DNA from 3 places in the Desulfosoma caldarium genome. Region 3 is predicted to be linked to each of the others. Evidence: riboswitches for the same ligand, from Rfam matches in the RefSeq annotation. Region 3 holds a riboswitch; each other region holds the start of a gene.

Region 1 (4,209 bases), on a different contig from region 3:
TCTCATGGAAAGGGCACCACCTTCGGATTCTGCCAAAGCGGTATGGCCTTCGTGGCCGAAATGTGCGTCGTGCTTGCCCCCGTGATGAGCCTGATGGGAAGCCTGGGTGCAGTGATCGTGCTCATGTTTTGGGGTTGTGGCATCGTGATGATGGCCCATGATTGCCCTCCATGCCCGCGAAATCATTTCATGTCCGTGGTGTGCACCCAAAAGACGGCCCCGATCTCCACGGGTTTGGGTTTCCCGTCCTTTTTGAGCTTCCAGGAAGCCTCGCTGAGCGCGGCAAAGCCCCACCAGCCCGCGCGAGGCATGGCGTAGGTGAACACACCGTTCCCGTCGGCCTTAATCACCTGAGTCACGTACGGATCGGAAGGGGCTGCCACCCTGGATGGATTATCCGGGGATTCGTTGAGGTATTCCACTTCCACTTCCGCATACGGGACGGGCTTTCCTTTGAGAAGCACGCGGCCGGTAAACACATTGCCGGTCCACAGTCCATAGGGCCTTGTCAACGGCACGATTTCCGTCTCCAGCCCCACGGGCTCGTCCCAGCCTTCTTCCAGGCCAAGGGCCTGGACGCACACCTTTGTATAGTGCACAATGTATTTGTCCTCCGCGGGTTCCCAGTACGGGTTGGGTTCCATGAAAAAGACATAGTTTCCGGGCTTTCGAACCGTATAGGTGGTTTCCCAGTACGTGAAGTCGCTGTCCTGATCGGCGCCACGCCCTTTGCGGGCTTGCAGGGAAGTGGTTAAATCCGTTGTCTGGCCCAAGCGCACAAAGCCGAAACGCTTGGGCTTGACCATTTCCATGTAGTGCCCCTCCATGGGATGGAGGAACTTGGCCTGCACCGTGAGGGTCTTAGAATCTTCCGGCGTGACAATGTCGTCGGAAGGCAGAATGAGCCCAAAATGAGCCAGGGACGACCCCGTGCCCAAAAAACCGCTCAATAAAACCATGGCCAAGACCGAAACGGCGATGCGATGATTCATGACAACCTCCTTTGTTCGATGTGCTTGGGTTGTTGAAGGAGAAAAAATTCCACGAGGTCTTCGTGACCGGAGGTTCATGGCGTGAGGGACGGCATCCCTCAAGCTGTGTGGGCCGGGCTTGAAAGGCTTCGACCTTTCCTTAACGAACTAAAGTGAAGGAAAACACAACACGTGTCAAGGCACTCACAGGTTTCAGACCGCTTTAAAAAGGATTCAAGAATGCGACAAGACCGCCCTGAGAATAACCAGGCAGCGAGCAGTGATCTTGTGGCCGACTACAGGGATGATTGCTGAGCGGGGTTTCTGGACGTAAGTTTACGTCTCAGATTCGTGCGGCCCGGTCAGAGTTTTCGCTTTCTCATCACGGCGGCGCAAAGACCCAAGATGGAACGGGTGGTGGCCCATAACGGCGGCACGGTGCTTCAGATTGTGGAAACGGAAGACGCCATCCAAATGACCGTGGGCAAAGCCCCTGAGGTGTAGGATATGTTGGCGTCTACCAGGGGTCGTAAAATCCCAACGGGGCTGCTCACAGTCCAAGAGCTTCGCAAGGCGCCACAATATTTCGCACCGTATGCCGCTTCTGCAGGGACCGTTCACAGAGGAAGGGCCAGGGGGCTTTTGGCGTCTCAAATGGTCCCGCAGGGGGTCGAGAAAATTTCTCTTGACAAGGGTGAGGCCGGAGCGGTAGCAGGAAGTCACAAGTTGCCGGAGCGATCAGGTGCTTGCTGCTTAAAAGGGAATCCCGTGAAAGTCGGGAGCGGTCCCGCCGCTGTGAACGGGGACGGCGCTTGCGACGAAACCACTGACGCCGCCAAGGCGTTGGGAAGGTGCAAGCGCTCGGACGATCCGTGAGCCAGAAGACCTGCCTGATCGTTGGGAAATGCGGCACGGGTGCATGCCGTCATGTTTCCCGCGTGAGGACTAAGCGAAACTGGGTGCAATCCTTAGAGCCGTCGGCTCTAAGGATTTTTTTTGGGGAAAAAGGCGGCCCACCTTTTTCCCAGCACCACCCTCCTCATCGTTCCATTTACCCTTTGACCGCCCGGGGTTGCACCCATGGGCCCCGGGCGCCTTCAAAAAACGGAGGATTCTGATGAAAAGAGGATTGATTGTCTATGTGACCCAAGGGGGAGAACTCCACGAGGACAGCTGGGGTTCCTATGCCTGCATGGACCGCTTTGGCGCGCACGCCATCGGCGTGGCTCGCTCGGAATTCGAGATTGCCGAAAACTGGTGGCGCATGCTCACCCAAGGCATGCAGGAAATCCTCTGTGTTCGAGCTCAGGTGGACGGCGAACGCGGCATGTCCATCATCGGAGCCCCCCTGCGTCTTTGCGGTTAAGGGAGAGCCGGCGAGGACACCGCGTGGACGCGGTGCAACCCTGGAAAGGGCTTGGGGTTGTGCGGCGCTTCGCAGGCAAGAAGTCAAGCCTTTTGCGTTCAAAGGGAGGAATATCGTATGGTGGCCAAGTTAAGAAAAGGCGCGTGGGTTCTTCTCGTACAACTGGGATTGGTGGGGATGGTTCTGGGAAGCACGGGAGTTAAAAAGGCGATGGCCAAGCATGAATCCGCCGAAGAGGCAAAGCCGGCCATTCTCGTGGTGGCCTTTGGAACGAGTGTTCCGGAAGCCCAAAAAGCCTACGATCTCATCGACCAGCGCATCGCAGCGGCTTTCCCTAAAGTGGAAAGGCGCTGGGCCTACACCTCCAGCATCATACGCAAAAAACTTCGCGCTCAGGGCCAATCCCTCGATGCTCCGGAAACCGCCCTGGCCAAGCTCATGGAGGATGGTTTTACACACGTGGCCGTCATGTCACTGCATATCATTCCGGGAGCGGAGTTTCATGATCTTTACACAAACGCCCGGTTCTTCGCGCAGATGGTGGGCGGCTTCAAAAAAGTCACCTTTGCACAGCCCCTCATCTCATCCGCCGAAGACATGGTCCAGGTGGCGCGAGCCATGGCAGAGAGTGTGCCTTTAGAGCGAAAGCCCAATGAAGCGGTGATCTACATGGGGCACGGCAGTGAGCACCATCCCGCCGATGCCGCCTACGTCGCCATGGACAGCTACTTTCGAAAACAGGATAGCAACATGTATCTTGCCACGGTGGAAGGGGCTCTTCCCTTTGAAAACGTTCTGTCCACTTTAAAAAGCCGCCGCGTGCCCAAGGCCTACTTGGTGCCCTTCATGGTTGTCGCCGGTGACCACGCTCGCAACGATATGGCAGGTGAAGAGCCCGACAGTTGGAAATCTCAGCTGGAAGCCCAGGGCATTAAGGCGGTTCCGGTCTTTCGCGGCATGGGAGAAGTTCCGGCGGTGGTGGACGTTTGGATCCGTCACCTGCAATCGGCCATGGAGGCTTTGGGAATGCCATAACTGCACGGTACATCGGCCACGCATTTGCCGCACACATCCACCAGGGGAAGATCCTTGAAGTGGCGATCGTTTTCCAAGAGCTGGGCGTAGCAGCGATGCCGGTCCAGCCCGTCGAGGGTGAGTGCTCCAAAGGTGCAGCGGCGAACGCATGCCGTGCACGGATGACCCGATTTGGCGAGGCAGTATTCCACGGTGGGGCGTGGCGTCGGCGCCATGGGTTTGGTCGTCACCAAACTGCCCAGTCGGCCGCACGCCCCTTGATGCGTGATGAGCTGGTGATGAACGCCAAAGGTTCCGAGCCCGGCAATGTAGCCCAGATGCTTGTGAGACCATCGGCTGACGAGGCGTTTTTCATCGAAATTGTGGGTTGCCGGCGTGGTAGCGCTGTCATAGCCTTCCTGGGCCAAATGATGCTTCAGGGCTTCGCAGATCTCGGCAATGAGGGCGTTGGTGGCCACGTAGGCTTCGGCCCAGGAGCGGGCAGCGTAAGGCGTATCCGATCGGTTTTTCTTGGCGAGGTCTTTTCGAAACGGCAAAAAAAAGACGATCACCGAAGCCGCGAAAGGCAGAAGGTCCTGCGGCCGAGCATGATCGGGCGCGGCAACCTCCCTCAGTTTTTCAAACAAAGGATCCTCGACTCCAGCGACGCCGACACACACAGGAAGTCGCCAATAGATGTTCCCGCCGTGACGGTCGGCCCAAGCGCGCATGGACGTTTCTATGATGTCCTGAAGCTTTGTGCCCATCCAAGACCCTCTCTTACCCAAAAAGGTTTTCACGAACCGCCGGGTTTTTTCACTCATTGCGACGCACGGATCAAGTCTTTACAATGCGAAG
Region 2 (4,209 bases), on a different contig from region 3:
CGCTCTTGATTTGAGGGCCAGAAACGCCAGCGTACGCCACAAACCGCACTGAATGCCTCGAGTGTAAACATGCGGCTCTGTGCATCAGAACCGGTGCAAGGCGTGGCAGAGTGTATGGCACGTGGAGGCAAGCGGCCGAGTGAGTGAAAGGCCCGGGAGATATGTGTCTCTCGGGTTTTCTTTTGATTCAAAGGGTGAGCCCCTCTTTGAAATGGTTTTGGTCAAGACCAAACCCTTCTCCACCGAATCGGAAAATGCCCAAGGAGAAGGGTTTGGCGGCAGGTGGCCTACGAGAGGCCTTTTACTTCTACCCTTCTTTCTTAGGATGACACTGCACGCACGTGGTCGGAGCGGTGGTTTGCGGATTTTCGGCCTTCAGTTTCTTGTGACAACCCTGACAATTGTTGTGGAAGGCCAGTTTCAAGTTGAGCTTTTGCTGTTCGGGAGGCAGTTTCTTTTCCCCTTTAATGGTCGGCTCATTATGGCACTCCTGGCACTTTTGCACAGGATCCCCTTCCTTCCATACGTTCTGGCCACCCTCGTACTTGTGATGACATTCCGTACAGGCGATCTTGTACTCCTCGGCGTGCTTCTTGTGCGCGAACTCAACGAGGGCCTTCGTGTGGCTGGGCCACAGGGTGGAATTCATGGTCATCACATCCGGAGCGTCCGCCGCCACGGCCATGAGGGCTCCCACAAACAGAGCCACGGCAACGCAAACCGACGGGCCAAACCAACGTTTTCCTTTCACGGTGTCACCTCCTTTCCCTCATACAGTTTGAGTTTGTGATTCCATTCACGCCCGCTATTCTAGTGAGCATGTCATGAAGCCGTCAAGGCTTTTTGGCCTTCAAATCGTTCCTTGACAGATCAGGAACGCCTTGGAGTATATAGGACAAAAAAGATGTGCTGGGCAGATCTCTCAAGAGGAGGCTTGTGATGCTGTTTATGGCCATCTATAGCTACGCTCCGGAAGATCGCGACCGCGTCATTCAGCGTACGGAACAACTTCCCGAAGTGCCGGGAACGGCCATGAAGGGGGAGTGGTTCGATGTGACGGGGCATCGCGTGTTTCGGCTTTTCGAAGCAGAAGATGAGACGCATCTCGCGGCGGCCGTCTTTCAGTGGACGGATTTAGGCGTGGCCGAAGTGGTGCCGGTGATGGAGACCAAAAAGGCGTTGAAGCTTTTGCGGCGAACATCGAAGAAACCCTAGGTTTGGTTCGACCGGGCCACCGGTCATCGCGGCGCAACCGGCCCGGCTAGATGGCGCCCTGCGGGTTTTCTACAGAAAAGAGTTTGAGCGGGGCGAGGCGTCGCTGTGGCTGTGTGGGGCTTCATGAGCGGTGAGCGGGACGGCTGAGCGCAGGCCGAGGAAGGCAACTCCTCGAAGGGCCCAAGAGCGGTCGAGAGAAACCTTCTCGAACACGAAGTCACGTCGACGGTTTCTGGGGAAAATTAAGGAAAGGAGAGAAAAGGCCCGCTTGCATTGACTCTAAGTACGCTGGGCGACGTCCGGGATGGTGCCCCGAAAAGAGCACGGGGAGAATAGGGAAGGCGGTGCAAAGCCGCCACGCTGGGCCGGCGCTGTAAGCGGGGATGCCTTCGGAAAAAAGCCACTGATTCCGGTCGTGAATCGGGAAGGCCCGAAGAGTCAGAAGATCCGCAAGTCAGAAGACCTGCCACCCGGACAATGAGTGGACCGAAAGTTTACCTGCGCCTCAAGGTAAGCCTTCGAGGTCTTGGGACCTCGAAGGCTTTTTTGTTGGAAAAGCGACAAATCAAGAGGGGAGTGGCATGCCTATGGAAAAAGAGCTTCAAAGCATTGTGGCCCGTATTGAACCGGCGGATTCGCACTGGGAAAAGCTCGCCTGGGAAAGACTGCGGTCTCAAATTCGGCCGAGAGGCTCCTTGGGACGGCTGGAGGAGATGGCCGCGCGACTGGGAGCCATCTTCCGAAGCGTGTCGCCCAGTGTGAGCAGAAAAATCATTTTCACCATGGCCGGTGATCACGGTGTAGCCGAAGAAGGCGTCAGTGCCTACCCGCAGGAAGTCACGGCGCAGATGGTCTTTAGTTTTCTCAAGGGCTGGGCGTCCATCAATATCTTGGCGGATCATGTGGGGGCTGAGGTGCGCGTGGTGGATTTGGGCGTGGCCTCCGATCTTCCTGAGGACTGGGCCGTGATTCGACGTAAGATCGGCAAAGGGACGCGCAACATAACGAAAGGACCGGCCATGGAACGCCATGAAGCTGTTCGTGGCCTAGTGGAGGGGGCTCGCCTGGTCATGGACGCCGTTCAAGACGAAGGTTTTCATCTGGTGGGCACAGGGGACATGGGCATCGGCAACACGACGCCGTCCACGGCCATCGTCGCGACCCTGACGGGGAAGCCCGTCAAGGACCTCACAGGGCGAGGCACCGGCATTGACGATGCCGCCTGGAATCGTAAAGTGCGGGCCGTGGAAAGGGCTTTGGCCGTTAACCGACCGAATGCCGCCGATCCGGTGGATGTTCTGGCCAAGGTGGGTGGATATGAAATCGCCGGGCTTGCCGGAGCGGTTCTCGGCGCTGCGGCGGTGCGCACGCCCGTGGTTTGCGACGGTTTCATTGCCACGGCGGGGGCGCTCATCGCCTGTCAGCTCGCGCCGTTCGCCAAGGATTATCTCTTTGTATCCCATCGCAGTCAGGAAGTGGGTCACGGGGCCATGATCGAGCTCTTGGGACTTTCCCCTTTGTTGGACCTGTCCATGCGGCTGGGGGAAGGCACGGGAGCGGCCTTGGCGATAAGCCTGGTGGAAGCTTCGGCGCGCGTCCTTCGGGACATCAAGACTTTTGAGGAAGCCGGCGTCACGGATACCGGACGTTGAAGCTGCGGTGCCGTCGCGGATGGTGCGGTCATGGCCTATCAATCCACCCGCACCACCGCGCCGCCTTGGACTTGAAGAATGGGATATTGGCGTTCCATGTGGCCGTCGGGTGCGAACCGCACGGGGCCCAGGGGTCCGTTGGGCAGTTCCACTCGAAGCAGCCACTGCCGAAAGCTCAGGCGATCGGGCCGGCCTTCCTTGAGGACGTGTTCTCGCGCATGCAGGGCCATCAGGGTTGCGGTGTAGCCTTGGGCCGCGAGAAAATCGGGTTCTTCACCGTAAGTTTCGCCATAGTCTCGCGCAAAGGCTTCCTGAACGGGGTCTTGCGCCTCGAAGGTGCCCCTCTGAAAGGCGGAAGGAAACAGCGCCCCTTCCAGGTACACGCCGCCCGCGGAGAGCAGGATCTTTTCTTCCCACAGATTCGTGCCCAAAAGCGTCACACCCACCACATTGTAATAGGGCAACTGCGGCGCGATTAAAGCGATGGTGTCGGCGGCGTCCGGAATGAAGAGGGCATCCAAGGGTGTTTCCGAAATATCCACCCCGAATCCTTTGGCCACATGCTGGGCAATAACCTGAATGGGACCCTTGAAATCGGTCATGCCGGCCGCGTAGGTGCTCTCCACCACCACTCTTCCGTCCAGCTCCAGAACCTTGCGAACAAAGATGTCCCTCAGAGCGCGCCCGTAAGGTTCTTCCGGGTAAAGCACGCCGAAGTTTCGAAACCCCATGGCGTTTCGACAATAAGTGAGCAGTGCGCCGATCATGTCCTGATGGTCCATGAAGGCGTGGAGAAGAAAAGGGGTCTGGGAGGTGACGTGGCGCTTTTCCGTAAAACTGACCACGGGAATTCCCTTTTCATTCACCGTGGAAAGAATGGCTTTGGCACTTTTCGGGTTCAGTGGCCCCAGCACGGCAAGGACGCGCTCTTCCTGCACCAGGTGGTTGAGAGCGCTCACAGCCACGTCCGGGTTGGCCTGGGTGTCCGCCAAAACCAACCGGGCTGAAGTCCCATGAAACAGCTTTTCCCAATGCCTCAAAGCCAGGGCCACACCCTTGACCAACCGCCGGCCGTGCGCGCTATGGGGGCCGCTCAGAGGTACCATGCACCCGAGTTTATGAGGATCCGCCTGGGGCAAGGGCCCCATGACCCCTCGAAGTTCTTCTTCGATGCGGCGGGCTATGGGATGTTGGGGATACTGGGCCATCAGCTTGAGCAGACCGTCCCGACGCCCTTGCGCGGGGCCCAACTGAAGGCGACGATAGAGCAAGAAAGGCACGAGGCGCTCGGCGGTGTAGGTCTGAAGGGCCCGTTCCACAGCGGGGCCTTCCAGGGTCAAGA
Region 3 (4,209 bases):
GCCAGGGCGACGCGCGCCAGTCGAAGATGCACGACAATGTAATGGGCGGTGGCGGTTTCTTTTTCTGAAAGCGCCGACGGTGCCGCATGAAAAATTGACCCCAAGACGCGCCACAGGGTGTGGGATTCGATGGCGTAAGGGCCGACAGTGATGCAATAAAATGAAAGTGCCGGCACCAGAAAGATGATGGTGACCCAAAAGGCACGAATTCGCCACCCCCTTGCGGCAGCCGAAAGTTTGCCCGCCGCCGCCGTGGTTCCGGACACCGAAGAACGTGGGGCCGAAGGGGCATGGGTCGCGTTCACGGGCTCTCCTGAATCCTCGTGCAGGCTGTCTTGAAATGCATGATCGGCTTCTTAGGGACGCCCGTTGAAAGTGATGGACATGGCCGTGGGCCAAAAGCCCATGCTCGAACAGGCGCCCAGGTCAACGCGCCCCTTTTTTGACGATAAGGAGAGAAAGGTAATGGGGTTTGAGGTCTTCCAGGGCGCGAAAGTCCTTTTCCACCACCTGGCCTTTGAGGCCGCAGCGGCTGACAAAGCACACGGAGTCCTCAAGGCCGAAACGGCGAATCTGGTCAAGGATCTGCGGAAACTGCTTGTAAGCTTTCATAAGGACCACGTTGTCGGAAAAGGGAAGAATATCCGAAAGGCGCCGGCCGCCTTTGGCGCCGGAAATGATGGTAAGGGTTTCTTCCGCTTCCGCCAAGGCGACCCCGGCGCACGCGGCAGCCGCCTGATAGGACGTGATCCCTGGAACGATTTCCACGGGCACCGATGGCAGCCGATACTTTATCGTGCGCCACAGGTAGATGAAGGTGCTGAACGTCATGGGATCGCCCAGAGTGAGAAAGGCCACATCGACGCCATTTTCCAGTTGCTCCGCCACCGTGTCGCAATTGGCCCGCCAGGCTTCTTCCTGGTGATTCTTGTCAAAGGTCATGGGGAAGTCCAAAAAGTGAACGGGCACACCGTCGCGCAAATGATCGCGAACGATTTCCAATGCCAGGCTGTAGTCGTTGGACGAGGACGAAGCGGCATACACGTGGCCCACACGACCGAGAATCTTGACTGCCTTGAGGGTTAAAAGGTCCGGGTCTCCCGGACCCACACCGATGCCGTACAGCGTTCCCAGCATGAAATTTTTCCTTTTTTCGAGCCCATTGTAGAGCCGATTGGGTATGGGGATCACAAATCATCGAGCCGCGCGGCACTCCGCCGGGGCCGGTTCTGCCATGGGTCCGAGTCTCGCCACGCGGCGCGGCTCCGGAAGATCGCCGTCGCGGTGCTTCCATGCCGTGCGCCATCAAACGCGCCATGGAAAGGGACGAGCGGCAACGGATCTTCTGCGCCGTCAGCGAACCGGGGCCGCGTCCGCGCCGTGGGCCAGTTCCATCAGGGCGTGCAAAATGGCCACAGCCACCGAGCTTCCCCCTTTGCGGCCGAGCACCGTGATGGACGGCACGGCCTGGTCTTGCCACAAGGCTTCCTTGGCGGTGTCGGCCTGCACAAAACCCACGGGAACGCCCACCACCAAAGCCGGCCGAATGTGTTCTTGTTCCATGAGCCGCAACGTTTCCAAAAGGGCCGTCGGGGCGTTGCCTACGGCCACGATGGCCCCATGAAGATTGGGCCCGGCATGGCGAAAGGCGGCCGCGGATTGGGTCAGCCCATCTCGATGCGCCATGTCGCGTACGGCCGGCTGTGATGCGGGCACCACGACGGCATTGCCAAACCATTGAAGCCGCGTTGAAGAAAGCCCCACCTGAATCATGCGGGTGTCCGCATAAATGGTAGCGCCCCGGCGCAGCGCTTCACAGCCCGCTTCCACGGCTCGGGAATGAATTCTTATGAGCCGCGCATATTCAAAATCGCCCGTGGTGTGAATCACGCGACGCACAATGGACCACTGATCGGGTGGATACCCGTGGGGCCCCATTTCGGCGTCGATGATGCGAAAGCTTAGGTCTTCAATGGCTTGTCCGGCCGAAACCAGCGGCCCGCGTGGGCCGTCGGCTGCCTTGTCCTGGAGTGTCATGGACCATGCGCTCCTTGGGAAACAAAAAATCCTTGAAACGTTTCCGTTCCAAGGATTGCACCCGTTTTCTTCATCCCTTGTCTCGTCCAAAGACCTGGACCTCGAAGCCTTTGGACGGCGGAAGAGCCCTTTACCATCGGGTTCCCTTCCATGAAAGGATTCAGGCAGGTCTTCTGGCTCACGGATCACCCTACCGGCCGCCCTTCCCATCCCATGCCCATGGGACAGTGGGTTCATCGGCTTTCGTCCCCGTTCACAGCGGCGGGACCGCGACGGAATCACACCGTCTTCCCTTTTCAACCCGCATGCGGGTACCTGATCCTCTCACCTTATCAAAGAACGCCACGTTGAAGACGTGGACGTTCCTTTACTAGACCAATGCATACGCTGCGTCAACAGCAGCGTGCGGCGTAACTGGAAGCTCGCCGTGCAAACCCAATGAACCAGGGCCCCCGGCCGTTCTACGTGTCCTCATCCTTATCCAATGAAAGCATGCCCGCTTTTTTGATGGCCGCCACGCCGCCTTGGACATTGACGGCGTTTTCCAAGCCTGCGGCTCGAAGTTGCAGAAGCGCTTCGTAGGATCGCACGCCCGAATTGCACATCACCAGAAGACGCTTGTCCTTGGGGAGCGCATCCAGCCTTTCGGCCAGAGTTTCCTGCGGAATGTTGAGCCAGCGGTCGCCAAAAGCCTCCACAAAGGGGGCGGCGTTGCGAGGCCCGCGCACATCCAAACAGACCACTTCTGGGCTGGCTTCTTGCAAAAAGCAGCGCTCAAAGTCCTCGGGATCCATGGTGACGTTGTGGCCGTCCAGAATGTTTTCGGCTGTGTTCCCCAAGGCATTGAGGATATCCATGGCGGAAGCAAAGGGTGGCGAGTAGGCCACTTCCAGGTTGGATAGGTCTTCCACCGTGCCGTGCCGAGCCAAAAGAGGCACCACGGCGTTGATGCGGCCCACAAGGGCGTCTCCATTGCGACTCACGCCTTGAATGCCCAGCAGCCTTCGTGTTCTTCGATCCACCACCAGGGCCAGGGTCATGAGGTCCTGTGTGGGATAAAAGTGGGCGCGATCGGCTTGAATGACGAGGGCCTGCACGGCGTCAAAGCCTTCCGAACAAGCGGCCTTGAAGGAAAGGCCCGCGGCTGCCACGGCCAGGTCGAAAACCTTGACGGCAAAGGATCCCACGGACCCTTCAAACGTGGCGTGTCCTCCGGCGATGTTCGTGCCGATGATGCGCCCCTGCCGGTTGGCCAAAGATCCTTGAGGAAAGTGAAAGAGCTTTCCCGTGATGTGATGCATCACTTCGATGCAGTCCCCTCCGGCGTAGATCCAGGGATCCGATGTCTGCAGGCGCTCATTGACCACGATGCCCCCTCGAGGCGTCACGAGCAGGCCGGCCTCGCGGGCGAGCCGGCCGTTGGGGCGAACGCCCACGGCCGTGATGACCAAGTCCGCGTCCAAATCCCTTTTGTCCGTTCGCACCGTAAGGGAGCCGTCTTCCGAGCCCGGGATCACTTCCCGAACCGTCTCTTCGGTGTAGACGGCCACGCCGCGCTCCTGGAGATGCTCGGACACCATTCGGGCCGGTACGGAGTCCAACACACCGGGCAGCACGTGTGACGCGATGTCCACAAGGCACGTTTCCACGCCCCACATGTCGCTGACCGCTTCCGCCATTTCGCATCCGATGGCCCCGGCGCCGATGATCACGGCGCGGCCCACGGCCCCTTTGGCCAGCATTTCCTTGATGGCCGCGGCATCATGCAAATTGGACACCCGAAAGACGCGAGGATGATCCAGGCCGGGAACGGGCAACGTGTTGGGAACGCTGCCAGTGGCCAGCACCAGGTAATCGTAGGAAAGCTCCTCTTCGGTCTGGGTTTCCAGGCGTCGAAGGCGAAGCACCTTGCGGCGCCGGTCGATGGCTTCCGCCCGGGTTCGCGTCATGACGCGAACACCCTTGGCTTTTTCAAAGAATTCAGGCGTACGTAGCATATGAAAACTGGTGCTCATGAGCGCCGACAGATCGCTCACGTCCCCGGAAACATAGTAGGGTATGCCGCATCCGCCGTAGGAAATGTATTGGTCTTGGTCCACCATGACCACGTCGAAATCGGGGCGAAGCCGCTTGATGCGGCAGGCAGCTTTGGGTCCCAAAGCCACCGCCCCC

Evidence for each region. Region 3 has a riboswitch for cobalamin ahead of EDC27_RS02175 (precorrin-8X methylmutase). Riboswitches for the same ligand answer to the same signal wherever they lie in the genome.
Region 1: it holds a riboswitch for cobalamin, as region 3 does, so the genes downstream of both, EDC27_RS05020 (hypothetical protein) here and EDC27_RS02175 (precorrin-8X methylmutase) in region 3, are expected to answer to the same signal.
Region 2: it holds a riboswitch for cobalamin, as region 3 does, so the genes downstream of both, cobT (nicotinate-nucleotide--dimethylbenzimidazole phosphoribosyltransferase) here and EDC27_RS02175 (precorrin-8X methylmutase) in region 3, are expected to answer to the same signal.

What each region holds. Positions count from the first base shown of each region.
Region 1 is NZ_RJVA01000010.1:381,781-385,989, reverse strand. It holds gene EDC27_RS05030 (hypothetical protein) at 1-159, opposite strand, end outside; gene EDC27_RS05025 (DUF4198 domain-containing protein) at 183-992, opposite strand; cobalamin riboswitch at 1,695-1,879, shown strand; gene EDC27_RS05020 (hypothetical protein) at 2,089-2,337, shown strand; gene EDC27_RS05015 (sirohydrochlorin cobaltochelatase) at 2,455-3,372, shown strand; gene EDC27_RS05010 (epoxyqueuosine reductase) at 3,333-4,118, opposite strand.
Region 2 is NZ_RJVA01000011.1:165,939-170,147, forward strand. It holds gene EDC27_RS06650 (cytochrome c3 family protein) at 308-751, opposite strand; gene EDC27_RS06655 (DUF3303 domain-containing protein) at 940-1,215, shown strand; cobalamin riboswitch at 1,504-1,699, shown strand; gene cobT (nicotinate-nucleotide--dimethylbenzimidazole phosphoribosyltransferase) at 1,803-2,867, shown strand; gene EDC27_RS06665 (ABC transporter substrate-binding protein) at 2,906-4,209, opposite strand, start outside.
Region 3 is NZ_RJVA01000009.1:353,214-357,422, reverse strand. It holds gene EDC27_RS02185 (FecCD family ABC transporter permease) at 1-305, opposite strand, end outside; gene cobI (precorrin-2 C(20)-methyltransferase) at 427-1,137, opposite strand; gene EDC27_RS02175 (precorrin-8X methylmutase) at 1,354-2,037, opposite strand; cobalamin riboswitch at 2,184-2,371, opposite strand; gene EDC27_RS02170 (FAD-dependent oxidoreductase) at 2,499-4,209, opposite strand, start outside.